3 regions of the Rhodococcus sp. IEGM 1318 genome follow, and region 1 is predicted to be linked to each of the others. Evidence: riboswitches for the same ligand, from Rfam matches in the RefSeq annotation. Region 1 holds a riboswitch; each other region holds the start of a gene.

Evidence for each region. Region 1 has a riboswitch for thiamine pyrophosphate ahead of R4P65_RS08815 (3-oxoacyl-ACP reductase). Riboswitches for the same ligand answer to the same signal wherever they lie in the genome.
Region 2: another riboswitch for thiamine pyrophosphate. It lies ahead of R4P65_RS27230 (TenA family protein); the one in region 1 lies ahead of R4P65_RS08815 (3-oxoacyl-ACP reductase).
Region 3: another riboswitch for thiamine pyrophosphate. It lies ahead of thiO (glycine oxidase ThiO); the one in region 1 lies ahead of R4P65_RS08815 (3-oxoacyl-ACP reductase).

The regions. Positions count from the first base shown of each region.
Region 1 is NZ_JAWLSC010000003.1:139,547-149,162, reverse strand. It holds gene recO (DNA repair protein RecO) at 1-350, opposite strand, end outside; gene R4P65_RS08830 (TetR/AcrR family transcriptional regulator) at 437-1,186, shown strand; gene R4P65_RS08825 (AurF N-oxygenase family protein) at 1,202-2,191, opposite strand; gene R4P65_RS08820 (DoxX family protein) at 2,296-2,736, opposite strand; TPP riboswitch at 2,874-2,967, shown strand; gene R4P65_RS08815 (3-oxoacyl-ACP reductase) at 2,958-3,749, shown strand; gene R4P65_RS08810 (LLM class flavin-dependent oxidoreductase) at 3,749-5,029, shown strand; gene dinB (DNA polymerase IV) at 5,026-6,309, opposite strand; gene R4P65_RS08800 (MarR family winged helix-turn-helix transcriptional regulator) at 6,432-6,893, shown strand; gene R4P65_RS08795 (zinc-binding alcohol dehydrogenase family protein) at 6,890-7,870, shown strand; gene R4P65_RS08790 (response regulator) at 7,880-8,560, opposite strand; gene R4P65_RS08785 (sensor histidine kinase KdpD) at 8,557-9,616, opposite strand, start outside.
Region 2 is NZ_JAWLSC010000014.1:54,849-64,464, forward strand. It holds gene R4P65_RS27215 (ABC transporter ATP-binding protein) at 294-1,088, opposite strand; gene R4P65_RS27220 (ABC transporter permease) at 1,097-1,900, opposite strand; gene R4P65_RS27225 (ABC transporter substrate-binding protein) at 1,878-2,906, opposite strand; gene R4P65_RS27230 (TenA family protein) at 2,906-3,649, opposite strand; TPP riboswitch at 3,637-3,732, opposite strand; gene R4P65_RS27235 (carboxylesterase/lipase family protein) at 3,837-5,405, shown strand; gene R4P65_RS27240 (MFS transporter) at 5,398-6,582, opposite strand; gene R4P65_RS27245 (GNAT family N-acetyltransferase) at 6,786-7,055, opposite strand; gene R4P65_RS27250 (hypothetical protein) at 7,631-7,957, shown strand; gene R4P65_RS27255 (Type 1 glutamine amidotransferase-like domain-containing protein) at 7,998-8,621, opposite strand; gene R4P65_RS27260 (maleylpyruvate isomerase family mycothiol-dependent enzyme) at 8,656-9,474, opposite strand.
Region 3 is NZ_JAWLSC010000010.1:277-9,892, forward strand. It holds gene R4P65_RS21900 (thiazole synthase) at 1-682, opposite strand, end outside; gene thiS (sulfur carrier protein ThiS) at 675-890, opposite strand; gene thiO (glycine oxidase ThiO) at 887-1,966, opposite strand; TPP riboswitch at 1,966-2,112, opposite strand; gene thiE (thiamine phosphate synthase) at 2,139-2,834, shown strand; gene R4P65_RS21920 (hypothetical protein) at 3,083-3,214, shown strand; gene R4P65_RS21925 (NUDIX hydrolase) at 3,310-3,906, opposite strand; gene R4P65_RS21930 (hypothetical protein) at 4,068-5,429, shown strand; gene R4P65_RS21935 (glutamate ABC transporter substrate-binding protein) at 5,426-6,430, shown strand; gene R4P65_RS21940 (serine/threonine-protein kinase) at 6,438-8,765, shown strand; gene R4P65_RS21945 (acetate kinase) at 8,779-9,616, opposite strand, start outside.

The sequences.
Region 1 (9,616 bases):
AATCGTTGAAGTTGTGGGGCGGGCGCGCGTTCCTCACCGGCCAACCGCTCGGCAGTTTCGAGTACCGCACACGCCGTCGTGTACCGGCTGTAGTCGTCGACGATGTCGGTGGCGAACGCATCCACGGTCTGCACCTGGGTGATGATGTCGAGATTCTTGCCCGGGAGAAGCTGTACGTCGATGTGAGCAAACGGTTCGAGTCTGGCGCCGAATTTGGAGGTTGTTCGGCGGACACCTTTGGCCACGGCACGCACCAACCCGAACTGACGAGTGAGCAACGTGACGATGTGGTCGGCTTCGCCAAGTTTGTGCAGGCGCAGCACCACAGCCGTGTCTCGATACAACCTCACTCGACCAGTGTCCCACGTTGTGCCGACGAGAATGCGCGATGCCGCGCCCGATCCCGAGCCGGGTGGTGTCCGGATAGACTGACCCGATGCCGAGCGACGCAATTGCGCAACCTGCCACTGCGGAGTTGACCGGTCGCGAAGCTCGGTGGGAGCGGCACAACTCCGAGCGTCAGAAACGGATACTCACCTCGGCTGTCGAACTGATCGAAGAGCGGGCAACAGGTGCCGAGGTGTCCGTTCAGCAGATCGCCGACCGGGCCGGTCTCGCCAAGTCGGTGGTGTACCGGCAATTCAGCGGCCGGGACGACCTCGATCGACGAGTCCGAGCGTTTGTGCTCGGCCAATTTGCAGCTGCCCTGGATGCGTCGATGAGCATTTCGGTCGGCACTCTCGACGAGATCCTGTCCCGTACCATCAGCGCCGTCGCCGAGTGGATCACCGAGCATCCTCGTATTCACGAGTTCATGGGTACCGGCCCCACCGACTACGACGACGAGAGCATCGACGCGATCAGCAGACTGAAGGCGACAATCGCCGACTCGGCCCGCGCAATCATCACCGAAGTCGGCCGATCCGTGGGGATCGATTCGTCGCCCTTCGATTCACTACCGTTCGCAGTGGTGACGATGGTCGAGGGCACGCTCACTCACTGGGTCCGAAGCACTGATCCGAAACCGAGCCGCGCAGAGATCGTCGCCGACCTCGCGAAATACACCTGGTACATGTTCGACGGCGTTGCCCGCTCGAGCGGGCTCACGATCGATCCCCACGTCGAATTGTCCACGCTGATCGCTGAACTGGTGTCGTCCGACGGCCAGTCCTCGCTGTCTGACTAGATCCGGGCCGCCCGACTAGATCCGTGTTTTGTCGGAGCGCTTCGGCTCGCCGCGATAGCGTGCGTAGTCGCCGTCGATGCCCAGCTTTCGCCACACCCGCTTCGACACCGGGTTCATCAGACCGAGTTCGTCTGCCAGGGCCCGCATTTCACCGAAGTAGTTACCCAGAATTCGGCGCGAATGCGGGCTGCCCCAGAAGGCACTGGTCATCACGTCTTCGGGAATGCCGAATTCTTCGGCGAATTCCTTGGGCGGTGACATGATTTCGCCTGCGAGCCAACGCATCGCGCCGGGGAAGGCAACCGACGTCATTGCCCGACTGGTGCGACTGAGCCTGGGGACGTGATTGCGCAGGAACTCGTGCGCAAACGAAATATGTCTCGCTTCTTCGGCGATGTGAATCTCCATGGTGCGGAGCATCGCCGGCGGGGTGTCCTTACCTTCGCGGATCAAGTCCTTCTGGAAGTGGTCGATCGGTTCTTCTCCGGCAAGAATGCCGATGAAGAAGATGACCGGGAACTTGGCACCCAGCACTCCGATGATGGGCGAGAGGCGCCGGAACATCGGACGCATACCCGGCACATCGATATCCATACGATTGACGAGTTCCTGGAACATCTGGATGTGATTGCACTCTTCGGTCATCTCGTGCAGGCAGTACCGGAACTCGGGCGACTGGTTGGGAAGCGCCATGATGTACTGCAGCATTCCCCGGATCAAGATGCTCTCGAACGCCGAACCCACCTTGGTCACGTTGGCCTGACGCCACATTCCCATCGCGATTCGACGTTCCAGGGACTGCTCCTGGTACCACTGCGTCGCTCCGAGGGGATCCGAGACCGACGAGAGCACCCACCTCGGATCGTGTGGATCGATCGCGAACTCTGGTGAATCCCAGTCGATGTCGAGATAGGGATCAAAACTGCGGGCCACTGAACCCTCGGACAAAGTCTGCAGTACCTCGTGGTACGGCATTTCCACTTCGATCGACGCTGACCGAGCCATCGGTGTCTCCTCACGGCCAGTCCGCCGATTGCAGTCGACGGACTTGAATGAGGTCAAACATAATGGGACGCCGCGTCCCACGCAACCCCTTCGGTGGCCTGATTTCAGGCCCGACGGAGCGGAATGATCTCGCGAACCTTCTCATCTCGGAGATACAGTCCGGCCCACATGACGATTCCGGTGTAGACGGCAAACAATGTGGTGCTCACCAGAGGCTGTTCAGCTCGAAGGTTGGTCAACACAGCACCACCGAGGTAACCGGTGAGCAGAATCGCGCCAAGCACGGCGGTTCGCGGAATCACGTACAGCGCAAGGCAGATCAACTGCACAACCCCGGCTGTCAGGGCGAGAGAGTCCGGCAGTCCCAGTTCGGCCGAGGCATCCTTGACCGTCTGCAGATTGAGGATGTGGATGATGCCGTCGAAGAGCATGAAAAGAACGAACAGACCACTCAGGACGTATCCGAGCTTGCGCGCGGTCCCCGAAGGTGCCGTTCGTGTTGCATTACCCGAAAGGGTGTCGTGGTGGGCAGGCTGGGTGGTCATCGGAATCTCCCTGGGCGAAGGCGAGCGGCCGGTTGCCACTTCGCTTGCAATAACGACTCCCCAGCGATCGAAAACTCATCGCGCCGACAACTACTACGCACCCGCGTTCAGGAAGATCCACCTCTCGTGGTCTGATGGACGGTGACACGGGGTGCCGAAAAAGTCGGCTGAGATCAGACCCGATGAACCTGACCAGTTAGCACTGGCGGAGGGATGTCGACATGACCGAACAGCAATTTCAGCGCGCTCTCGAACTGAACGAGCAGATCGTCCTGATCACCGGTGGCGCCCGCGGGCTCGGAGCCGCACTGAGTCGAGCATTCTCCCGCTCAGGCGCCCGGGTGATCGTGAACTACAGCAAGAGCCGTGATGCCGCCGAGGCCCTGGTCGCCGAACTAGGCGAGGATCGCACCTTCGCAGTCCAGGCAGACGTGACGGACCGCAGCTACGTCGATCAATTGTTCGCCGCTGCACTCGAGCGATTCGACGCACCGATCTCGACCGTGGTCGACAATGCACTCGTCGACTTCTCGTTCAACGGTGACGCCCGGCCGAATGCGGACACGATCACCTGGGCCGACTTCGACTCACAACTACGCGGAGCTGTCGCCGGGACCCTCAACACCACCCAGGCAGCACTCCCCGGCATGCGAGAACTCGGGTTCGGCCGAATCATCACTGTCGGAACCAATCTGGTCCAGAATCCGGTCGTTCCGTACCACGACTACACCGCAGCCAAAGCCGCACTGTTGGCACTGACGCGGACATTGTCCGCCGACCTCGGTCCGGACGGGATCACCGTCAACATGGTCTCCGGCGGCTTGCTCCGCACCACGGACGCGAGTGCCGCGACGCCGGAAGCGGTGTTCGACATGATCGCTGCAAGCACTCCCCTGCGCCGGGTCACGACACCGGACGAATTTGCCGACGCCGCACTGTTCTTCGCCTCGCCCTGGTCGCGGGCCGTGACCGGCCAGAACCTGGTTGTCGACGGCGGACTCGTCAAGAACTGATGGGTGCACAGCTACGGATAGGTGTGTTTCTTCTCGGGTGCGGACATCACAGTGCAGCGTGGCGTCATCGTGATTCACCGGTCGAAAGGCTCGGCGACATCGCGTATTACGAGTCGCTCGCCCAGATCGCCGAACGCGGCAAGTTGGACGCCGTCTTCTTCGCGGACGGTCACAGTGTTCGCGAACCCGAATCGGGCGCATCGTGGTTTCTGGAGCCGATCACCGCATTGACTGCCATGGCCCGCGCGACGGCGAATGTCGGCCTGGTCACCACCATCTCCACGACCTTCTACACGCCGTTTCACGCGGCACGACTGTTGGCATCGCTCGACCACATCAGCGGCGGACGGGCCGGGTGGAACGTCGTGACCTCGATGTTCGACCAGGAGGCGCGCAACCACGGACTCGAGGCGATGCCCGATCATGCATCCCGATACGAACGAGCCGACGAATTTGTCGAAGTGGCCCTCGCATTGTGGGATTCATGGTCGGAAGACGCGCTGATTCTCGACCGGTCGGGGCGTTTTGCCGACGCAAACAGGATTTCTCGAATCGATCACGACGGCAAACATTTTCGGGTGGACGGGCCGTTGACGGTTCCGCGCTCCCCGCAAGGCCGGCCGGTGTTGTTCCAGGCCGGGGCGTCTGAGCAGGGCCGCGATCTGGCGGCGCGCCGCGCCGAGGCAATCTATTCGGTTGCCTACGACTTACCCAGCGCACAGACCTACTACGCGGACGTGAAATCGAGAATCGAGCGAGCCGGCCGGGATTCGAGTTCGGTCGCCGTGATGCCGGGACTGGTCACCTACGTCGGCAGCACCGTCGCCGAGGCCAGGGCGAAGAAGGCCGAACTCGATCTCCTGCTGCCCACCGAACAGTCGATACGCCAACTCTCGTTGTTCACCGGACAGGATTGCGAGAACTGGGATCTCGACGGGCCCGTGCCCCCGTTGCTTCCACTCGAAGCGTTCACCGGGCCGCAGGGACGCTACGCCACTATTTTGCGGATCGTCGAGAAGGACGCACCGACTGTGCGGGAACTCCTCGGGACGCTCGCTGCGGGTGGTGGTCACGCAACGATGATCGGAACACCGGAGTCGATTGCCGACGAGATGGGATCCTGGTTGAACGGCCGCGGTGCCGACGGTTTCAATCTGATGCCGCCGACCTATCCGCAGGGTCTGGAAGATTTTGTCGATCACGTGATTCCGGTACTGCAGGCGCGTGGGTTGTTCCGTCGCGAATACGAGGGAGCGACTCTGCGAGAAAACCTCACCTAGTCCGGCAGTAGCGGCACCGACAGGTCCGGATCGCGTCCCAGGAGCACTCCCCTCGTGAGGGCCGCGGAGCCGAACTTCTTCCGAACACTGTCCATTGCCGAGTCGAGGGCGGCAGTGTCCGGACCCGCGAATCCTGGACCGTCGAAGGGCAATTCGAGTTGTTCGGCGCCGTCCCGATCCAGGTTGGAGACAGCGACACCGATCAACGTGATGCCCTTGTCCGCGATCATCGGTATCGCTTCGTCCAGCAGCACCATCGAGGCGTTCAGCAATTCCGCTGTGTCGGCGGTGGACCGGCGCAGCGTGTGAGATCGAGTTGCCCGGGTGAAATCCGCGAAGCGGAGCCGGAGCGTGACCGTGCGCCCCGTCCGCTGCGCCGAACGCATGCGTCGACTGACACGGTCGACAAGGGACATCAACGACGCATCGAGTTCTGCGCGGGGATGGGATCCGCGACCCAGCGCATGCTGAGCACCCATCGAACTGCGGCCACGATAGGCGCGGACGGGGCGTGGATCTCGGTTATGCGAGAGCGCGTAGAGATGGCGACCGGCGCCACCCCCGAGAATCGAGACGATCGAGGATTCGTCGTGCCGAGCGATGTCGCCCACCGTCACGATGTCGAAGTTTCGCAGCTTCTGGGCCGTGATCTTGCCGACGCCCCACAGCTTCTCGACCGGCAAGGGATGCAGGAACTCGGTCTCGCCCTCCGGCGGCACTCGCAGCAATCCGTCGGGTTTCGCGAATGCACTGGCGACCTTGGCCAGGAACTTGGTGCGTGCGATTCCGACCGTGATCGGTAGTCCGACCTGCTCGGCCACGTCGCGTCTGAGGTTGGCTCCGATCTGCAGCGGATTGCCCACGATCTTGGCGAGCCCGCCGACCTCGAGAAAGGCCTCGTCTATGGAGATTCCTTCGACCAGCGGCGACGTGTCGTGAAAGACGTCGAACACGTCTTTGCTCGCCTGCGAGTACGCCGACATTCGCGGAGGGACGACTATCGCCTGAGGACACAGTGATCGAGCCTGACCACCGCTCATGGCTGTGCGAACCCCGAACGCCTTGGCCTCGTAGCTTGCCGCCAAGACCACCCCACCACCGACGATGACCGGCCTGCCCGCCAGAGCCGGGTCGTCGCGTTGCTCGACCGATGCGTAGAACGAATCAAGGTCCGCGTGCAGGATCGTTGCGTCACCCGCAGGTCGAAGACCCCCAAAATGAGTACCGCCAGGGTGATTACCTGGCGTTTCTCGATCCAGCGGTTCATGCGACACGAACATATGTTCCCATGCGCCACCGACACTGCGGAAGGCCGACGAATAGATTCCGTGGAATTAATCACGGATCGTGGGTACGGTGAAAGAATGATTCCACGGAATGCATATCGCCTAGGAGTCTGCTCATGACGGGGTCGGACCTGAGCCGTCACTTCGACAACCTCGTCCGCTTCGAAACCGAATTGTGGACGGCCGTCGACCAGCGACTCCGAATCGAGCACGACCTGCCACTGAGTCGATTCGAGCCGATGCAGATCATCGACAGGCTAGGTTCCTGTCGGGTCTTCGACATTGCCGAAGCCCTCGCGATCACCGTCGGTGGCACGAGCAAATTGGTGGATCGGATCGAGTCCTCGGGGCACTGCCGTCGACAATCCAATCCCGCCGACAAACGATCCTCACTCATCGCGTTGACCCCCGACGGCATTGGCCTGTTGCAGCGGGCGAAGGCCACGTTCGACGACGAACTGGCACGCCGTCTCGGTTCCGTGCTGACGCCCGAGGCTCTCGATCGGTTCGGCGCCACACTGGCCACGCTGCGCGAAGCCAACCGTCGACTGACACTCATCACCAAGGAGAAAGCATGACCGACACAATGCGCGCAATCGTGATCGACGCCCCCGGACCGCCAGAAGCATTGACTATCAAAGTGATTCCGATACCGGTGCCGATTGCGGGCTGGGTACTGGTCCGGGTGAAGGCTTTCGGCCTCAATCAATCCGAACTTCACACCCGCCTCGGCCTCGCCGAAGGCGTGACGTTCCCGAGGGTGCTGGGCATCGAGGCCGTCGGCGAAGTGGTGAACTGCCCCGGCGGGGAGCTCACCGAAGGCCGGCAAGTCGCCGCCATGATGGGTGGGATGGGGAGGACGTTCGACGGCGGTTATGCCGAGTACACGTGCGTTCCCGTCAGTCAGGTCGTTCCCTTCTCGAGCGAACTGGACTGGTCGACAGTGGGCGCAGTCCCCGAGATGCTGCAGACGTCCTACGGCTCGCTGACGGTAGGACTGGACGCGAAATCCGGTCAATCCTTGTTGATCCGGGGAGGAACCTCCTCGGTCGGCATGGCAACCGCAGTCCTGGCGAAGCAGTGGGGACTCACTGTCCTTGCGACCACCCGAGATGCGAGCAAAGCGTCGTCGTTGACCGCGATCGGGGTTGACCACGTTGTTGTCGACGACGGTGCTGTGGCCGGCCAGGTTCGAGACATCCTCCCGGGCGGTGTTGATCTGGCCCTCGAATTGGTCGGAACACCAACACTTCCCGACACGTTGCGCGCGACCCGCGTTCACGGCACCGAGTGTTTCACGGGCATGCTGTCCAACGAGTGGACAGTCAAAGACTTTTATCCGATCGACTACATTCCACGCGGAGTGCGATTGACCTCGTACGGTGGGGACGCGTCCGACCTGCCTGCAGACGTACTGCAAGACTTCCTCTCCGCTGTGGCGTCAGGCGAGGCGGTGGTACCGATCGACGAGGTGTTCGCGTTCGAGGACATCGCGCGAGCACATGCCAAGATGGAAGCCGGTACGGCACGTGGCAAATTGGTAGTTGTGCTCTGACCTGGCTTCTCACACCACGAATCGATAACCCATTCCTGCCTCGGTGATCAGATGCTTGGGGTTCGCCGGGTCATCCTCGAGCTTCCGACGAAGTTGAGCCAGGTAGACACGCAAATAGTGGGTCTCGGTGTCGTACGCCGGTCCCCACACTTCCCGAAGCAATTCCTTCTGCCCGACCAGCTTTCCGCGGTTGCGCACGAGCATCTCGAGCATGCCCCACTCGGTCGGAGTCAGGTGCACCTGTTCGCCGCGCCGACTCACGGTTTTGGCAGCCAAGTCGACGGTGAACGACGCGGTCTCGACCGACGGTTCCGAGGTATCGGCCGCGGAGGTTCCCCGCCTCGCCGCAGCGCGAACGCGGGCCAGAAACTCGTCCATCCCGAAGGGCTTGGTGACATAGTCATCCGCACCGGCATCAAGAGCCTCGACCTTGTCCGCGGAATCCGTGCGCGCGGACAGAACGATGACCGGCGCCGTGCACCAGCCACGCAGGCCGGCAAGCACTTCGGTGCCGTCCATGTCCGGCAGTCCGAGATCGAGAACCACGACGTCCGGCGGACGCTCGGCAGCAGCCCGCAGTGCGCCGGCGCCGGTCGACGCCGTCACTACCTCGTACCCGCGCACCGAAAGATTAATACGCAGAGCCCGCAAAATCTGCGGTTCGTCGTCCACTACCAGGATTCGACTCATGATCCATTTCCATTCGTACCGGCCGCAGCAAATTCCACGATCATCGTCAATCCCCCACCGGGTGTGTCTGTGGCGCTGACCGTTCCGCCCATTGCGTCGACGAATCCGCGCACCACGGAAAGCCCGAGCCCCACTCCGCCGGTGTTGTCACGATCCCCCATCCGTTGGAACGGTTGGAACATCGTTTCGGCCTCACCACGCGGAACACCCGGGCCGGTGTCGGCAACACTGATCACCACACGATCACCGAGTTGCGCTGCCCCGACTCGCACCGGGGTTTCTCCCCCGTACCGCAGAGCGTTGTCGACAATGTTCGCGATCACACGCTCGAGCAGTCCCTGATCTGCTTGCACTGCAACGGTACCCACGTCGACGATCACGCTTCGAGCCCGAGAATCGGAGCGTCCACCGATGCCCAGACCCAGCAATGCGCGGTGAACCACCTCGTCCAGGTACACCGGCCGCAGCGTAGGTTTCACCACACCGGCGGCAAGTCGGGACGAGTCGAGCAAGTTCCCCACCAGTGCGGTCAACTGATCCGCCGACTCCTCGATGGTCGCGAGTAGTTCGGCGGTGTCCTCGGGCGAGAACTCGATGTCGTCGCTGCGCAGACTCGACACCGCCGCCTTCACTCCGGCGAGAGGCGTTCGCAGGTCGTGGCTTACCGCTGACAGCAGGGCTCGACGCAGTTGATCAGCCTCGGTGAGCGCGGCAGCCTTGCTCGCCTCGACTGTCAGTTTCTCCTGGCGGATCATCCCGACTGCTTGGTGAGCCACCACCGTCAGCACACGTCGATCCCGCGCACTCAGATCCGGCCCAGCCAGCAACAGCGCATATTCCCCGTCGTTGACCTCACAGACCGTATCGGCTTCGTCGTCCGTGTTCGGCGGCTGCGTACCCACGGCAGCGATGACTCCGTCGTCGTGATGAACGACGGAAACCCCTTGCTGGCGATAGATTTCGAGTGCCTTCGCCAGAAGTGTCGACAGGTCCGCTCCGCGGAGAACTGATCCCGCGAACAGTGTGAGCAGTTCGGCTTCCTCGGATGCGCGCTTC
Region 2 (9,616 bases), on a different contig from region 1:
AAATCTGTTGCGATGACTGTGCCTCCACGATTCCGCTTTACCGTCCAGTTACCTTCTGGCCGTTGGTCTCGTAGGCGACCGAGTGTACGTTACCGAAGAGTACGGAGAATTGTGCAGCGTTGGCGGACTGCGTGTCGAGCGTTCGGATCTTGCTGATATTAAGGCGTTTTGGGTGAAAGCGCCGGATCATGGTACGTGACCTCGTCAGGTTTCGGTGCGCGTTCTCCTGAACTCCAGGTGAACTCGAAACTCTCTCAGCGCATTATCAGTAACTACTGCATTATCAGTAACTACTAGGGGCGTAGCGACTTGCGCGTCTCGTCGTGGAGAACGGCAAGCAGTTCACGCTCGACGTCGGCGAACTCGGGCGTGGTGATCATGTCCAGTTCGCGTGGTCTCGGCAAGGGGACGTCGACTACGCACCTGACCGTTGCCGGACGCGCAGACAGAACGACCACGCGGTCGGACAGATAGATCGCTTCACGAATATCGTGGGTGATCATCAGCACGGTCCACCGGTACTGCTGCCACACGTCTTGCAGCCAAGCCTGCATCTCGGTGCGGGTCAACGAGTCCAGTGCGCCGAACGGCTCGTCGAGCAGCAGGACAGGTTTGCCCTGAACAACGGTGCGCAGCATCGCCGCTCGCTGGCGCATACCGCCCGACAGCTGTGACGGCCGGGCGTCCTCGAATCCGGACAGGCCGAACGCGGGGAACAACTCACGAGCGCGCTCGCGTGCTTCCTTCTTGCCGACTCCCTGCACTTCCAAACCGAGGGCCGTGTTGTCCAGTACCGAGCGCCAAGGGAACAGAAGATCCTTCTGCGGCATGTACGCGGTGTGCACCTCGGCGGCTGCTTCGGATTCAGTTGCGCGCGTGCCCACACGGACCGAACCCGAGGTCGGGGATTCGAGCCCGGCCAGGACGTTGAAGATCGTGCTCTTGCCGCAGCCGCTCGGCCCGATCACCGACACGAATTCGCCCGCGTCGGCGCGGAAGGACACCGAATCGAGCACGAGACGCGATTCTCCGGCCGTGTCGAATCTCTTGGTCAGGTCCTGAATTTCGACCATTGCATCCTCGACCATCGGGTCAGTCATGTCCGCGACCTTTCGTTCATTGCCCATGGTGCAACGATGCGCTCGATGGCGAACGTCAGCAAGTACAGCGTGACGCTAATCAACGCGGTCACCAGTACGGCCGCCAACACCAGGTCGGTGCGGAAGGAGTTCTTTTGGGTGCTCATGTAGATACCCAAACCGGAAGTTGCGCCGACGTATTCGGAGAACACCGCGCCCACGACCGCATACGTGATACCGATACGCAGGGCGGTGAAGAATCGCGGAATCGCCGAAGGAAGGCGGACGTAGCGGAACTCCTGCCAGCGAGTGCTGCCCATACTGCGCAGGAGAGCGCCCGCTTCCCGGTCGGCCGCGGCAAATCCCTCGATGAGTCCGATGGTCATGGGGAAGAACGTCGCAAGTGCGATCACCAACACCTTCGGCAGCAACCCGAAGCCGAACCAGATGATCATCAGTGGCGCGATGGCGATGATCGGCAGCGTCTGCGAGACGACGAAAAGTGGTACCAGCGCGCGTGACAACCACGGCGAAAAGTCCACGACCACAGCAAGAATCCAGGCCAACACCAATGAAACGGTGAAGCCGACCAACGTGACCTGCAATGTCGACCAGGCGTGGCCGGCGATGATCTCGCGGTTGTCCCAACCCTGGGAAACAACGCGACCCGGAGACGGGAGTACTTGCGGCCGAATCCCACTGATCTCGACGTAGATCTGCCATGCCGCCACGAGGAGCACCACCACGGCGAGCGCGGGAAGCGCCCGCCGCGTGGTCGAGACCAATCGCCCGCTCACGTCAGGACGCGTCGAGATACTCATTGGTGAAGTACTCCGACCAGTCCGGCTTCTGGGTCAACGGCTTCCCGTCCGGTCCGGCGAGCAACCCGTTGTCGAAGAGGAATCCTGAGTAGCCCGACCAGGTTTCGAGATTCTGGGCGCCCACGACTCCGTTGGCGTCTTTCATGTAGTCGGCGGCGAGCATCCGCTGGCTCTCACGGACGAGGTCTTCGTCGGTGAATGCTCCGGGATTCGCGTCGATGAGGTCCTGCGCGGCCTGGTCCGGGTTGTCGGCAGCAGTCTGATAACCGCGTTGAACGGCCTTGACGAACTTGCGTGCCTCGTCGGGATGGTCCTTCAACCACTGCTGGTTGCCGTTGATCACGATCGAATACGCATCGGGGAAGCCGTAATCGGTGTACTGGAAGTACCGCATCGGGGTTCCGTTTCGCTCCGCTTCGAGGCCTTCCCAAGCAAAGTAGGAGACGGTGAAGTCTGCCTGGCCCGAGTACACGGCTTCGTACGCGGACGTTCCGAGCGTGACCGTCGTGAAGTTCCCGGTTCCGCCGTCGTTGCGGATGATCTGCTGCAGCGTCTCGACTTCACCCGGATCGCCGAACCCCGCGTACGTCTTTCCGTCGAGATCACGCGGACGCGTGATGTCCGCACGATCCGCCTTCACGCCGATGCCGGTGGCGCGGTGCTGAAGTGGCGCGATGACGGACGTAGTGGCGGCGCCGGCCGCACGGGCGAACGTGGCCTGACTCTGTGTGCTGATGCCGAACTCGGCGTTACCGGCGTCGACGAGGGTGTCGGGCGAGGTGTTGTTGTACGGCAGGATCGAGACGTCCAGACCGGCGTCCTCGAAGTAGCCCTCTTGGAGTGCAACGTACAAACCGGTGTGGTTCGTGTTCGGTGTCCAGTCGAGTGCGAACCGAATGGTCCCGTCGGAAGAGCCGGTGTCAGAGGCGCATCCGGTCAGAACTGTGAATGCGGCTGCGATCGCGGCAGAAGTGGCAAGCGTGCGGCGTAGCGCCGCGAACGACATCACGACGCCGGCCAAGGCTGCTGGTGGAGTGCGGAATCCCAGAACATCAGCTCGTAGCGACTGGCGATGCGGAACGCTTCACTCATCGCCTCTCGCTCTGTCTCGGTGGCAGCTTCAGCCGCAGCATCGACCAGTACGCGAGCCTGCGCTACCGATTCGTGGAATTCGGGTGCGTCGTAGGTTGTGACCCACTGTGCGTACGGATGCGACGGATCGGCGTCGAGTACCTCGCGCGCTGAAGCGGCAAGATCGCGGCCGACCTCGGCATAGATCCAGAAGCAGGGGAGTACTGCCGCTGCGGACACTGGATAAGGCGCCGTTGCCGCAGTCGCCGTCAGATACGAGACGTATCCCAGGCAGGCCTGCGAATGCTCCAGTTTTCCCGATCCCGCGGGGAGAATTCCACCGGTCAGCAAGCCGTCGTGAAGCGCAGATTCCACTGTCGCTGCCGTGGACGCGGAATTCGACCAGAAGCCCGCGGACTGCGGATCCGGGGCGTGGGCCGCGACCAGGGACAACGCCTTCGAGTATCCCTCGAGATAGAGCTTGTCCTGCTCGATGTATGTGCGGAACGCGTCGAGAGGCAATGTTCCGTCGCCGAGGCGGCGGAGGAACTCGAGCGAGTCGATCGACTCGCGGAGGACCTTCGTCTCGGCCCAGAGTCGATCGGTGAACCGATCCGTCGACGGCGCTGTGGCCACCGAGTTTTCGGCAGAATTGTATGCAGGCTGCGTAGTAGCCATGACATCCCTTCGTCAGCATTACCTGATCAGGTTCCCGGGTGTGTTCTCAGCCCCGCCCATGCGGAGCACCCCGTGTCAGAACTAGGCGACCTTAACACCGAGGGATTGTGTACTCGGCGCACACCGGTCCGAGATTGGTAGGTTTGGTCTTGATTGCCACACGCGCGGGTCGGGAGGGGATTCAGACATGGAGACCGACGTTCGACCAAATCTCGGCGAGGACGGAACACTGGTGATCCGTGCCAGAGGCGGTGAAGCCCGCGGGTATCCGGATGGCGGTGTGTTCGCGTGGAAGGGCATGCCCTACGCAGCAGCGCCGGTAGGTGCACGGAGGTTCCGCGCGCCGCAACCCGCAGAGCCGTGGGACGGGGTGCGCGACTGTCGTGAATTCGGGCCGATCGCGCCGCAAGGCCAGAGTCCGGCGGTTCCGATCGATCGGGCCTTCAAGATCGACGAGGACTGCTTGTCGATCAACGTCTGGGCCCCGCGACCCGACGGCACGCCTCGACCGGTGATGGTGTGGATTCACGGCGGCGCCTACTGCCTCGGGTCTGCCGCCCAAACGATCTACGACGGCCGTCATCTGGCTGAAACCGGTGACGTCGTTCTCGTCTCCTTCAACTATCGCGTCGGCGCACTGGGATTCTTGGACCTGTCCGCGTTTTCCACCGGGGATACCGTTTTCGAATCGAACTGTGGTCTGCGAGACCAGATTGCGGCGCTCGAATGGGTTCGAGACAACATCGACGCCTTCGGTGGTGACCCGAGTGCGGTGACCGTGTTCGGTGAGTCCTCAGGCGCAGGATCCATCACGACGCTCATGACCTGTCCGAGCGCCGAAGGTCTGTTCCATCGTGCGATTGCCCAGAGTCCTCCCGCGACCTCCGTCTACGGGGCCGAGCGCGCCAAGACCGTGGCAGAGCGGTTTCTCGAACTGCTCTCGATCGACCCTGAAGACGCAGGCGATCTGCTGACCACGGATCTCGAACTTCTCGTGAAGGCAAGCGATGACCTGGTCAACGAGATTCCGACACGGATTCCGGGAACTTTGGCAATGGCACCCGTCGTCGATCGCGATCTGGTGCCGCACTACCCGGTTGCGGCTTTCCAGAAGGGATACGCGCACCGAATCCCACTGATCATCGGTTCCAACAAGGACGAGGCGTCGATCTTCAAGTTCATGAAGTCGCCGCTGATGCCGGTGAGCGCACAGTCCGTCGAGGCAATGCTCCAATTACTGGCGGACGATCACCCCGACATCTCCGCGACCAAACTTGCCGAGATCATGTCGGCCTACCCAGATCACGCGAAACCGAGTGGCGCGCTGGCGCTCTCACGGGACGCGGCGTTTCGCATGCCGACTCTGTGGATTGCCGACGCCCACTGCAGGCATTCCCCTACGTGGGTGTACCGCTTCGATCACGCGACGCCGATGCTCAAGGCCGCACGGATCGGCGCGGGCCATGCGACCGAATTACCCTATGTATTCGGCAATTTCGGAACCCTGAACGTCGACCCCACGTTCTGGCTGGGTGGGCGGAAGGCCGCGATGGAGGTAGCCGGCCGTATCCAACGGCGATGGCTGGCCTTCGCCAGGCATGCCGTGCCGGCAGCTCTCGACGGCTCGAAACATTGGGCGCCGTACGAGGAAGAGAAGCGGTCGACGCTGTTGATCGACTCGGCCGACACCCTCGTCAGCGACCCCGATCACGGACTGCGCGTCGCCTGGGGCAACGACGTGATGGGGTTCAACTGACGTCGGTCGAGTGCCGCGGACGATCCAGTTCGCGAAGCACCGGCAGGGAGGCACAGACCGCGGCAATCAGGATGATCGGAATCGACAGGGCTACAAAGGTCGACGCGATTCCGAGTTGATCGAGCAGAGGGCCGACCGCGAGGTAGCCGAGCGGGCCGGCAGCGTAGGCCGTCGACGTCATGACACCGACGACGCGTCCGCGCATGTGCTCCGGGCTGTGCGTCTGCATGGCGTAGTTGGCGATCGGGCCGACTGGTCCGTAGACGAGACCCTGTAGTCCGGCGAGTACGAGGATCACCCACAGCGGCGGTAGAAGCGCCATGGCCAGCATCGCTATGCCGAGGACGGCGACAGCAAGAATCATGATCAGGCGCCGGGACATGATCGGTGCCAGCGGGGCGTAGGCGAGAGAGCCGATGATGCCGCCGATCGCCAATGCCATCAACACCGATCCGAGTTGGGCCGGTTGGTCCAACTCCGTGAAGTACACCGGGAACACGACGCTCTCCACCGGCATGTAGAGCGCGACGACGGCCATGTCGATCAGCGCCAGAGTGCGCAGCAGTTTGTTGTTCCAGACGAACCGAAGACCGTCGAGTGTGCCGTGCCAGATCGATTTCGGACGATGTTCGTGTTCGGGCACTCCGGCGCCGGGAAGCCGGATGAAGGCCACCACGACGATCGAGAACACAAAACCTGCCGCAGTCACCCAGAGCGTGTTCACCGCTCCGATCGTTGCGATCAGGACACCGCCGATGCCAGGGCCGATCAGATATGCGACGTTGAAATTGGCCTCGTACACGCTGTTGGTTCGATCGAGCTTCCACTTGGCGGTCCGAGTTGCTGCAGGCAGCATTGACTCCCGCGCCGCCATTCCGGCGGGGTCGAACACCGCACCGAGCGCGGCCAACGCCGCGATCACCGGGATCGTCAAGCCCGCGGTGGCCGCGATGATCGGGATCGCTGCAACGGACATCGCCGAGAGAGCGTCGGAAATCATCGATGTTCGACGACGTCCGAACTTGTCGACGAAGGTCCCTGAGAACAGGCTCGACACGAGTAGTGGAATGGCTGCGGCGCCGGCAACTATTGCCGCGTCGGTGGCCCTGCCGGTTCGTTCGAGAACCAGCCAAGGGAGCACGACGATGGCGATACCGTTGCCGATCGCCGAGAACAGCGTCGCGAGATTGACTAGGACGAGAGGGAGATAGCTGGGGGTAGCTACGTCCGTGGACGCAGGTGGACGCCGATCTGCTGAGGCGACCACGTTCTTTCCTTCCCCGAGACGGTGCCGCCTGGGATCTCGACGACGGCACCATCGACGCTAGCAGCGGGGTCTGCAGGTCCGCGAGTGATTTTTCGCGGAGCGTCCTCGTTCGGTTATGCCTGGTAAACGGGGTTCTCCGCAACAAATTTCTCGACGTACGAGCATGTCGGAAGGATCTTCAATCCCTCGTTCCGGGTCTGGTCGAGCGCTTCACGCACCACGATGGCGGCAAGCCCGCGCCCGCGAAACTGCGGATAGGTCACCGTGTGGTGGAAATCACGGACGCCGGAATGGTCCGAGTACTCGGCAAAACCGGCGAGTTCGCCGTCGACTCGGATCTCGAACCGCGTTTCCGCGGGATTGTGCGCCACTGTCTCGGTCATCTTCGGGCTCCGTTTCGAAAGGGCGGCCGGTTGCGGCGCGCCGCGTCTGCGTTCTGTGGAGTCACGCTACCTGGCAGGCCGTCCGCAATATCGGTTGCCGCCGTGAGTTCCGTTACTTAGCGCAACTACAACTGGACGACCGTTCAAGGGGCCTTCGTCGCTGCGCGTAACGAACAAAACTGGTCTGCACGTGCCGATTTGCCCGTAATTTTGTGCCCACAATGGGTGATACATATGCATCGCGATCGTAAACATCCCAATATGTGGGACTCGTCACAAAGTTTTTTGTCATCTGTTCGGATGGATTAAGTGGAGGGCCTGAAACGGGCAAATTGCAGGTCAGCGGGGCGCTGATTGCGTGCCGATGATGGGTGTGAGCGCCCGGAAACCCCAGGGGTATTGCGTTGGTCATCAGATCGTTTCTCGGACGTGATCCCAAAGACCCGCTCGGGGGGTTAGCGTTTGAATCGTCGGGGATAGAAGAAGCGTTACAACTTCGCCAAAAAAACTTTGGCGCGGCTTCGCAACGGTTCGATTTCGAGTCTTCGTCGGACAACTTCGAGGAAGGAACGCACATGATTTTCGGGCAGCGTGAGTCGAACAGTTACTTTGCCGCAATTTTTTCGTACGACTTCCTTGACGAAGGTTTGGGATACGAGACCATCGCACGGATCCACCGAGGCGAGATCTGCGAATGGATTCGTGATCTCGAGGCTTCCGGGTTGTTCTCAGCTGCGGAAGTTCATGCCGCTGAACTGGCATGGCGCGAAAACCCGCGCCTGCTCCTCGACGCCCTTCTCGAGGACGCTGACGAGGTCTCGGTCAAGCGCTGGGAGATTGCGTGGACGCGGCTCGAGCGTCAGTCGCCGGCAGCCGGAACCGCAGTGGCAGAGCACGGCTGATCCAGTCCGGCTGAAGCGGACTGCTCAGTCTGCGTCACGATCAGCGTTCGACGACTATCGCCTCTTGATCGGTAAGCACGGTGAATTGCGCGCCCGCAGTGGTCAGCGCCGCAACCGTCCGCGCGGTCACCTGTGGATCTTCGAGTAGCGAATCGCCGCCGTGCGGCACTATCGCGAAGTCGACCAGCGCGAGCCCGGACCAGATCGGGTCGATACCGCACGTGGGCATGACTTCAGCGGGGTCGTCCGACGCGTCGAGCCCGATCAGAGTCGGAGTCGCCAGGCACGCTCCCGCGCTGTATCCCGCATAGGCCACGACGCCTGAACGAACCAACATCTCGATGACCCGATCTGCGCCGCTTCGGGCTAACTGTGCACGCAGGACGAACGTATTTCCGCCGCGGACCCACAGGCAGTCGAATTCGCGAAGCCGGGCTTCGAGTGCTTCCGGTGCACCCAGGAAGTCGCGGACGTCCACTTCCTCAGCGGTGAAGCCTGTTGCCCGTAGCGGGGTCAATTCGCTGGTGACCGCTGAACTGCGGACATTGACGGGCCACGAATCCGCAGCCGCGGCGATAACCGCGATGCGAGCGCCGCGGCCTACGAGATCGACAAAAGCCTCGCGGTGTTCGCCGAATCGGTAGGACGAGAGAAACAGTTTCACTTCTCAGTACCTTCGCGACCTACCCACCCAGCCCTCAAATCGTGAAAGCCAGATTGTCGACGACGCGGGTGCCCACCGCGGTGTCACCGCGAAGCGAGATGTCGCTTCGGTGATCGGACGCGTGGACACGGCCACCGGCAATTCGGGTGAAGAGCGGTGAGCTCATGGTGATGGTCGTTGTCGCCGGTCCGTCCAGTTCCGGGACGAGCGTTGCACGTGCGTCGACGGAGACATGAAGTGAACGAGCAAGTGGCCCTTCGAGTTCGAAAGTGATCCGTGCTCCCTCGGGTGCTTTTCCTCGTTTTCCGACGACAAATCCGAGCGCGCTGGTGATTTCGGCGAATGCAGTCTCCGCGCGCAATCCGCCTTCTTCGCCCGGAATACCGACTGCATCTCTGATGTCGAGTTCGTGCATCCAACAGTCGAAGGTCCGAATACGCATGAACCGGCCGTAGGGCGCAAGACCGACAGGAGTCTGTGTCTCGGCGTCCCAGTCCTCATTCGTCATCGAGCGAAGTGCGTCGGTTCGCCTGGCGGTGATATCGCGGTAGTGCGCCAACAGGTCCGCGTGCGGTGTCCGCCTCAGGCCTTCGACCCAGCGCTCGTTGAATGCCGCAATCTCGTTGCGGACGTGGGGCAATGCGTGGACGTCGAGGTCGATCGACGGTGGTTCGATACCGGAGAGCAGCGATTCCGTACCGATCAGATGCGACACGATGTCGTGAACCGTCCACCCCGGAAGGTTCGACGGTGCCAACCACTGGTCGCCGTCGAGTTCGGCAAGCAGTGCGTCGATGACTCGCCATTCTTCGGTCAACGCGTCGACTACTGAGTCCTTGGGCCAACCACTCATGTGGACATCTCCTGTTTCGGACGGTTCGGTTCTCCTCACTGTATGTCGCGCCGGATAAGTGAGCGGGCATTCCCAGGCCTCGAGTCGGTGTCGCCAAACCTCCGAGGGAAGCAGAGTTCCTGTGGTAGACCAGGATTGTCGA
Region 3 (9,616 bases), on a different contig from region 1:
CAGCGTGACGCATCGCCGACGCCATCAGCGCGGGATTCTTGGCCCGCGTCACCGCTGTCGCAAGCAGGACGGCGTCGCAGCCCAACTCCATGGCAAGGGTGGCGTCGCTGGCCGTTCCGATCCCGGCGTCGAGGATGACGGGCACGCCGGCGCGCTCGACGATCATCTCGATGTTGTGCGGATTCGCGATACCAAGCCCGGTGCCGATGGGTGAACCGAGCGGCATGACCGCAGCGCAACCAACCTCTTCGAGGCGAAGCGCCAGCACCGGATCGTCCGTCGTGTACGGCAGAACGGTGAATCCGTCGTCCACCAATTGTTCTGCGGCGGAGACGAGTTCGATCGCATCGGGCAGCAGTGTCCGCTCGTCGGCGATGACTTCGAGTTTGACCCAGTTCGTCTCGAGCGCTTCGCGTGCCAACTGCGCTGTCAGGACCGCTTCGGCGGCGCCCCGACACCCGGCGGTGTTCGGCAACGGTTCGATTCCGAGGCGACGAAGCAGGTCCAGAACACCCGTGCCACCGGCCGCGTCGACTCGCCGCATCGCGACGGTGGTCAGTTCGGTGCCCGAGGCCACCAGAGCTTCTTCGAGCACCGCGAGGTTGGCGGCGCCGCCCGTCCCGGTGATGAGCCGGGAACCGAAACTAAGGCCCGCAATGGTGAGAAGATCCTGCTCAGCCACCCTGCACCGCCGTGAGGATCTCGATTTCCCAACCACGTCCGACGGATTCGTCCCAACGCCCGCGCGGAAACAGTGCACCGTCGACGGCGACGGCGATGCCCTTGCTGGGCAACTCGAGGTGCGTCAGTAGTTCGGTCACCGTGACTGCTCGATCGAACTCGAGATCTTCGCCGTTGACGGTGATCCCGATCGGGACCTGCTCACTCATGAATTTTCCTTAGCTGCTGCGAACCGCTCGGGTTCGGTTCCTTTTACCTCGACCAAAGATGTGCCGTTCAACAACGCGAGCGTCGCATCGGCGGTGACGGGCGTCAGTAGAACGCCGTTGCGGCCGTGCCCGGTGGAGACGACAACACGATCGGACACGCGCCCGATCAACGGCAGGTTGTCCGGCGTCATCGGACGTAGGCCTGCCGCGCATTCGTAGAGTTCGTATTCGCCGATCGCGGGCATCAGTGCCTCGGCGTCGTTGATCAGGTCCCGCACTCCCGCCATGGTGACCTGTGTGTCTTCACCGGACTCGTATTGTGTTGCCCCGACGACGATTCCGTCGCCGCGCGGGACGAGATACGCGGGTCGTCCGTGGACGCTTCCGCGGATTGTGCGGCTGGGCGCCGGGGTGACTCCAGGTCTGCTGCGCAGGCGAAGGATCTCACCCTTGACCGGCCGCACCGGCAGTCCGGGCCACAGCTTGGGTGACGCGATGCCGGCGGTGAGCACTATCTGATCGGTATCGAGTTCGGCGAGGTCGTTGACGGCACGCGCGATCAATTCGACGCCGGATTCCACACAGGCCTTCTGCAACGCCTCCAGCAGAAGTCTGTTGTCGACGGCGGACTCACCGACAGCCATGAGTCCCGATCTGATTCCGCGGCCGAGCATGGGTTCGAGTTCACGGATGCGGGCGCGACCGAGGATTTCGAGTTCGTGACCCTGCGAGCTCACCCACTCGGCGATGGTCTGCAGGTCCTGCGCGTCGGCAGCATCGAGCGCAACCGTCAGCGAGCTGTCCGCGGTGAAGACCGATTGCCCGAATTTTCTGAGCTCCTCACCGAACGCCGGCCACCGTTCCAGGGACGCTGCACCAACCGTCAACGCTGTTTCTTCACCCGGCCAGCCTTCGGAAAGCGGTGCAAGCATTCCACCCGCCACCCACGAAGCCCCTGATCCGATGGACGGGTCGTACAACCGAACGGACCAACCGTCGCGGGCTGCGCGCCACGCTATGGCGAGACCGATGACACCGCCGCCGACCACCGACACCGTACGAGCGTGTGTATTCACGAAACTCCACCTCCACTTCCTGCGCCGGCATGATCCGGGTCAGGTCTGACGGTCGGGATCTGGTCGCGATCCCCTCTCAGCCCTACGAACCTCGCAGCCACGACAAAAAGTGACGACGACGTTTCAGGACTCCCGTGTCGAACCTTGCTCCCTAGAGGCTACCGTTTGCTCCGTGCACCCCACACATCCCAGTAACGTCATCGACCGGCGCGAGCGCCTGGCAGCAGCACGGCTGTACCTGTGCACCGACGCGCGCCGCGAGAAAGGCGACCTCGCGCAGTTCGCCGAGGCAGCATTGTCCGGCGGAGTCGACATCATCCAATTGCGCGACAAGGGCTCTGCCGGTGAGCGCGAGTTCGGCCCGCTCGAGGCCAAAGACGAACTGGTAGCGCTGGGCATTCTCGCAACGGCAGCGCGGCGCCACGGCGCATTGTTGGCCGTCAACGACCGCGCGGATCTCGCAATGGCTTCCGGTGCCGACATCCTCCACCTCGGCCAGAACGACATCCCCGTCCCCTACGCGCGAACTCTTGTCGGCGAAGACGTCGTCATCGGCCGTTCGACGAGCAGCCGCGCGCAGGCGAGTCTTGCCGCCATCGAAGAGGGCGTCGACTACTTCTGCACCGGACCAGTCTGGGCGACACCGACCAAACCGAATCGAAGTGCTTCCGGCCTGGAACTGGTTCGATCGACTGCCGACGCCGCACCGCCACGTCCCTGGTTCGCGATCGGCGGCATCGACGAGGAACGCCTGCCCGAGCTGCTCGATGCCGGTGCCACTCGCATCGTCGTCGTGCGTGCAATCACGCAAGCGTCGGATCCCCAGGCGGCCGCGCAACGCCTCGCCGCAGCCGTCGCTGGACGCTGAAAACCGGTAACTGGCGACCGTCAATTGTTTGCCGGGACAAATCCGCACAGTTACGGGTCAGCACGCCTGACTCGAAACATGAACGGAAGTTGTCCGATCAGACAACAAACCCCCAGTTCCTAGGCGCGATTGAATGTCCGAAATGTCGGAATACGTGATCTTAATCACAGTTGCTCCGATTGCGTGTCACATCCCATTCGGTTTGTTGTAGTTTACCTCCAGTTACTAACTGAACCTAGGAGCACTAAATGGGATCCCTCGACACCGGCTCGCTCAGCACCGAATCGCTCGAAGACCTGAACCTCGGCAAGATCAGCGAGCTGCTCAAGCTCGGTATCACCGCGGTCAGCTTCATCACGGCGCTGAACTCGCTCAGCTGAGCCTCGTTTCGGTCGGGAGACCGAAACACGGAAGGGCCGGACTCCTGAGGAGTCCGGCCCTTCTGCTGTGTACGAAACTGTCAAGACTCGAGTTGTTACGACTGGGTGCTGCTCGCCGTCCTACTCGCCTCAGTCAGGTTCTGGTCACTGTCTTCGGTGGAACTACCCGACAACCATCCGAATCCGCCGTCCTCGAGCAGGACGGTGTGCGGGTCGGCGTCTACCGACACAACCGGCGCAGTACGGAGTTCCGGCCACGAGGAACCGAATCCCGGATGCAGTGGCAGCGAATCGACATCGGCTTCACGGACCCACCGCAACTCGGTGCTCTCACCGTTGGCAACCGTCGACAGTGGATGTGCCGCGTCAGCTACGACGGTGGTGTACGTCCACCCGCTCTCGGCGCGCATGGTGACTACCTCGCCGCGAACGCGGACGGCGTCCTCGGCGATACCTGCTTCTTCGTGGGCTTCCCGGACAGCAGCGTGCGTCGTGCTCTCGTGTGAGTCCCGCGCTCCGCCGGGCAGTGCCCACGTTCCGCCCTGATGGCTCCACGCAGCACGATGCTGCAGCAAGACCATGGGCGATCCGTCCGAATCGGGGGCGCGCAAGAGCAGCCCGGCGGCACCGTGTTTACCCCAATGCCGCGTACCGTCCGACCCGATGGACCAACCGTCACCGTCACCACGCATCGACTACCTCGCTCCGCCTGCTCTCGCCGTTGTCCCACACTAACCGTTTCAATCTGCTCCAGGTGTAGGTGATGCTTATATGCTCGCGAAGATGCCCTGAATCATTTCTCGGCGACATCATTTCTCGGTAGCCCGCGTACAACAGCGAAATGAGGTGCCCGATGGTCGACCGTGTCGTCCCGTCCATCGAACCCCGGTCGCTGCCGCCCTCCGAGGCCACGTCCGTGTCGGCGGAGGACGAGCGGGCACTTCTGCGGCGCGAACTCCAGGCATTCATGTCGTCCACACCTGGTCGGCTGACGGTCGTCGGACTGATCCTGATCGCGATCACCCTGATCGCCGGACTCCTCGCCACCGCAGCGATCGAGAACCGTCAGGCAAATCTCGACCTCCTCCTCGTCGAGACCGAACCTCTCGCCAACTCCGCCCAGAATCTCTACAGCGCGCTGTCGTTGGCAGACGCCGCCGCGGCCACTGCCTTCATCTCCGGCGGCCTCGAACCCGCCGAGGTACGCGACCGATACACGCAGTCGATCGGTGAGGCGTCGGCGGAGATCGTGCAGGCATCGGCCGGCCTCGACTCGACGGATCTCGCCGGCCACAGCGCGTTGACCACCATCTCGACCGACCTGTCCGTCTACACCGGGCTGGTCGAAACCGCACGGGCAAACAATCGTGTCGGAAACCCCGTCGGAGCAGCGTATTTGAGCGAGGCCTCGCAGTTGATGCAAACCTCGCTGCTGCCGATGGCTCAGCAACTGCACGCATCGCAGGAGACTCTGGTTTCCCAGGTACAGCGCGATTTCGAGGCTCCACCGTGGTGGCCGATCGTGGCATTCGTCCTCGTCCTCTGCGCGCTGGTCGCGGTGCAGGTGTACTTCTCCCGCAAGAGTCGCCGACGCTTCAATCTCGGGTTGATCCTCGCCTCGCTCGCGGTCTCGGCAGCGCTACTGTGGCTGCTCACCGTCGGACTGGTCTCCGCACTGGCCACCGGGCGCGCTCTCGACGCGGGCGCCGAGCCACTGCACGAACTGACCGAAGCACGAATCATGGCGCAGCAAGCACGCACCGTCGAAACTCTCACCTTGGCGAGACGAGATTCAACCGCCGAGGACAACGTGACGTTCACCCGCAAGGTCGACGCTCTGCGCGATATCCTCGAGCGCCTGCAAGACGATGATCGCGCCCGAGTGAACAGCGAAGTCCTGACCGCCGCACTCGACTCGCGCCAGCGGTGGGTGGCTGCGCACACGCGCATGTACGACCGTCTCGGAAACGGAGACTTCACGTCCGCCGCAGCCATCACCATCGGCGCCGGAGAACAGGATTCGGCCGCGGAGTACGGAAGGCTCGATCACGAACTCTGGCAGGGAATCGTGGATTCGCGTACAAATCTTCGATCCGACGTCTCGTACGCCTCACGTGTGTTGGCGGCCTCCGCACCGGGCATGACTGTATTGGCAGTTCTCGGTGTAGCCGGAATCTTCATCGGATTCTGGCCCCGACTGCGGGAGTACCAGTGACTGGAACAGCAGGGTTACAGCGGAAGCGCCCGGTTGCACGCATCGCGATTCTTGCGGCGGCCGTGCTGCTACTCGCTGGGTGCGGTGCGGGACGAGTCGAAGACCTGAACAACTCAGCCGGCACGTCGTACACGGAACCGCCGCTACCCGCCGAAGCCACGATCGCTCCCAGCCCGACGCCGACGACCGCCGCCTCGTGCACCAACCTCACCGCAAGCCTGCGGCCGACCCCCGCCGACGCTTCGCCGCGGCCACCCACCCCGAGCCTCGACGCCATCCGAGCGCGCGGGCGTCTGATCGTGGGCTTGGACACCGGTTCCAATCTCATGAGCTTTCGCGATCCGGCCACCGGACGCCTCGAAGGTTTCGACGTGGACATCGCCCGCGAGATCGCCCGTGATCTGCTCGGCGACCCGGAGAAGATCGAGTATCGGATCCTGACGTCGGACGATCGGATCGCTGCGCTTCAGGAATCGATGGTCGACGTGGTCGTCAAAACCATGACCATCACGTGTGACCGGCGTGAGAAGGTCGACTTCTCGACGCAGTACTTCTCCGCTGAACAACGAATTCAGGTCTTGCAGGGGTCACCCGTCCGCGGCATCGACGACCTCGCAGGCAAACGGGTCTGCGCTGCCCGCGGAACGACGTCGGCCACTCGAATCCAGCAACTCCAACCGGAAGCCACCGTCGTGACCGTCCCGATGTGGTCCGACTGCCTGGTCGTCCTGCAGCAGGGGCAGGTGGACGCGATCAGCACCGACGACACGATTCTCGCCGGGCTCGCCTCGCAGGATCCGTACCTGATGATGGTCGGCGGATCACTGGGCGCCGAACCCTACGGAATCGGCGTCAACAAGGACAACCCCGATCTGGTCCGATTCGTCAACGGAACACTGGATCGGATCCGGGGCGACGGAACCTGGAACCGTATCTACGACCGCTGGCTCAGTGTCCTCGGTCCGTCACCCGGTCCCCCGCCGGCTGTCTACCGGGATTGAGGCTGACATGACCGAAGAGACCGGCCCCGAGCCCGACGCCACCCAGGCAGCCCTACGACCTGAGCCCGAAGCCACCGGTGCCTATGAGCGTCCCGAACCCGAAGCCACCGGCGCCTACGAGCGTCTCGAACCGACGTCGGCCCAGATGCGGGGAACCACGCCGTCCGCGTCCTCCTCCCCCACCGGCCGCTCCACCCGATCCCGTCGCAACCGGTCGGGGCGCAAGCTGCGCCTCGGCGGCGGTCTGGTCGAGGTTCCCCCCGTCCCGCAGATCGACCCGGCATCTGCGGTGATGAGTGACCCGACGGTCCCCGAACGCAAACGGTTCTGTTGGAAGTGCAACGAACCGGTCGGCCGTAAGAGCGCAAGCACCAAGGCAACTCAGCACGGAACGTGCCCCAAGTGCGGTTCCACCTTCGACTTCCGCCCACTGCTCGAAGAGGGCGAACTCGTATCGGGGCAGTACGAGGTCCAGGGACCGATCGCGCACGGCGGCCTGGGATGGATCTACCTCGCGATCGATCGCAATGTCAGCGACAGATGGGTTGTTCTCAAGGGACTCTTGCATTTCGGTGATTCCGAAGCGCAGGCCGTCGCGGTGGCCGAGCGTCAGTTCCTCGCCGAGGTCGCCAACCCCAGCATCGTCAAGATCTTCAATTTCGTCGAGCATCCGCGCCCGGACGGCACACCCATGGGATACATCGTCATGGAGTACGTGGGCGGACGATCGTTGCGCGAGGTGCTGGCCGAATTCCCGGACGGCAAGCACATGCCGATCGAGCAGGCGATCGGCTACGTTCTGGAAATCCTTCCGGCACTGAGCTATCTGCATTCCACCGGCCTGGCGTACAACGACCTCAAACCCGAGAACGTGATGGTCACCGAGGATCAGTTGAAGCTGATCGACCTCGGTGCCGTGTCCGGAATCGAAGACTACGGATACCTGTACGGCACTGCCGGCTATCAAGCACCGGAGATCATCGAGACCGGCCCGACTATCGCGTCCGACATCTTCACCGTCGGAAGAACACTCGCGGTTCTCACTCTAGACATGCCCTCGAAGCACGGAAGGTATCTCGACGGCCTCCCCGAACCCGAGGACGAGCCACTGCTGCGAGACCACGAGTTCTTTCACCGCCTGCTGTTGCGCGCCACCGACCCGGACCCGAAGAAGCGATTCCAGTCCGCCGAGGAGATCGCAGGCCAGCTCACCGGCGTTCTGCGAGAAATCCTCGCGGAGCAGACCGGGCAGGAAAACCCCGGACTCTCGCTCGTGTTCAGCAGGCAGCGAACGTCTTTCGGCACCGACGAGTTGGTCGGGCAAACCGATGTGTACGTCGACGGTGTCAGCCACGACGCTGCTCTCGATCCGCGCGAAGTTGCGCACGCACTTCCCATTCCGTTGGTCGACCCCACCGATCCCAGCGCGCCGTTGCTGGCAGCAGCGGTGCACAGCGAACCGTCTCAGACTCTCGATGCTCTCAAGCATGCCCGTGAGAACGGCATCGACCGAACATCCGGCACACCGGCGGCCTCCGTCTCGGGCGAGGTTCGACTGGCCGAGGCCAAGGCTCATCTCGATCTCGGCGATCCGAAAACCGCACTGACTGTTCTGGGTGAACTCCAACAGAACATCGGGGACCACTGGAAGATCGAGTGGTATCGAGGACTTGCGGCGTTGCAATCAGGCCGATTCGAGTCTGCTTTCAGTCATTTCGAGACAGTCCTCACCGCGCTGCCAGGCGAGGCGGCACCCAAGCTGGCGTTGGCAGCGACGGCAGAACTGATTCTCCAGCACTGGGAGAGCGACGACCCGGACCAATGGTGCCGCTTCTCCGAGAAGTACTACCGCACCGTCTGGCGGACCGAACGGAATTACGTGAGCGCAGCATTCGGGCTCGCTCGCCAACTCGCCGATCACGGCAACAAGAAGGCAGCCATCGCCGCCCTCGACGAAGTCCCCACGTCTTCCCGGCACTACAACGTCGCGCGGATGTCGAGCGCATTGACGATGCTGTCCGGTGTTCCGATCGCCGAACTCGACGAATCGACTCTGAGGGAAGCCGCCCGTCGTGTTCGGGCGCTACCTGCTGAAGAGAGCCGAAGTCTGCAGATGCGAACCCTGGTGTTGGGTACGGCACTCGATTGGATTCGCTACGGCAACCGCTCGCACACCGAACTCGAACCCATCCTCGACCTGCCCTTCACCGAGCAAGGTCTACGCACCGGAGCCGAAGCCTGCCTTCGCGCCCTCGCTCGCGCCACGACCTCCCGCACACACCGCTACGCCCTCGTCGACCGGGCAAATGCGGTACGTCCCCGCAGCAATTTCTGACGCGCCCCGAGATTTACAGCGCGGCCACCAAAGCCTTTGCCGCGCGGGCGATCGCCAATTCCTCGTTCGTGGGGACCACGAGCACTTCGACGGCCGACGAGGATGCGGAGATACGACGCTCGTTGCGACTCTTCGCCTCGTTGAGAGCCGGGTCGACCTCGATACCGAGACGGGAAAGGCCGGCCAGGCTGTCGCGTCGCACGTCGATGTTGTTCTCCCCGACGCCACCGGTGAAGGTGATGACGTCGACGCCGCCGAGTTGAACGATGAAGGCACCGATGTACTTGCGGAGCATGTGTACGTAGACGTCGTACGCGAGTTTTGCGTCTTCGTCGCCGCCCTCGATCAGTGCGAGCAGAGCGCGGAAGTCGTTGACTCCCGAGAGTCCCTTCAAACCGGAACGACGATTGAGGAGGTCGTCGATCTCGTCGACCTTCATTCCCGAGTTGCGGTTGAGGTGCAAGATGATGCCGGGATCGATGTCGCCGCTGCGAGTGCCCATGACAAGACCCTCGAGCGGGGTGAGGCCCATCGTGGTGTCGATAGCCTTGCCGCCCTTGACCGCCGAGGCCGAAGCGCCGTTTCCGAGGTGCAGAACTATCTGATTCAGCTCGGCAGGATCCTTGCCGAGGAAGTCCGCGACTCGTCCCGACACGTATTCGTGTGAGGTCCCGTGGAAGCCGTACCGGCGAATCTGGTTGGCCTTGGCCACGTCCCGATCTATCGCGTACGTGGACGCTGCGGCAGGCAACGTATGGAAGAACGCGGTGTCGAACACGGCGACGTGCGGAACGTCCGGCAGTTCTTCGCGCGCCACCTCGATACCGATCACGTTGGCCGGATTGTGCAGC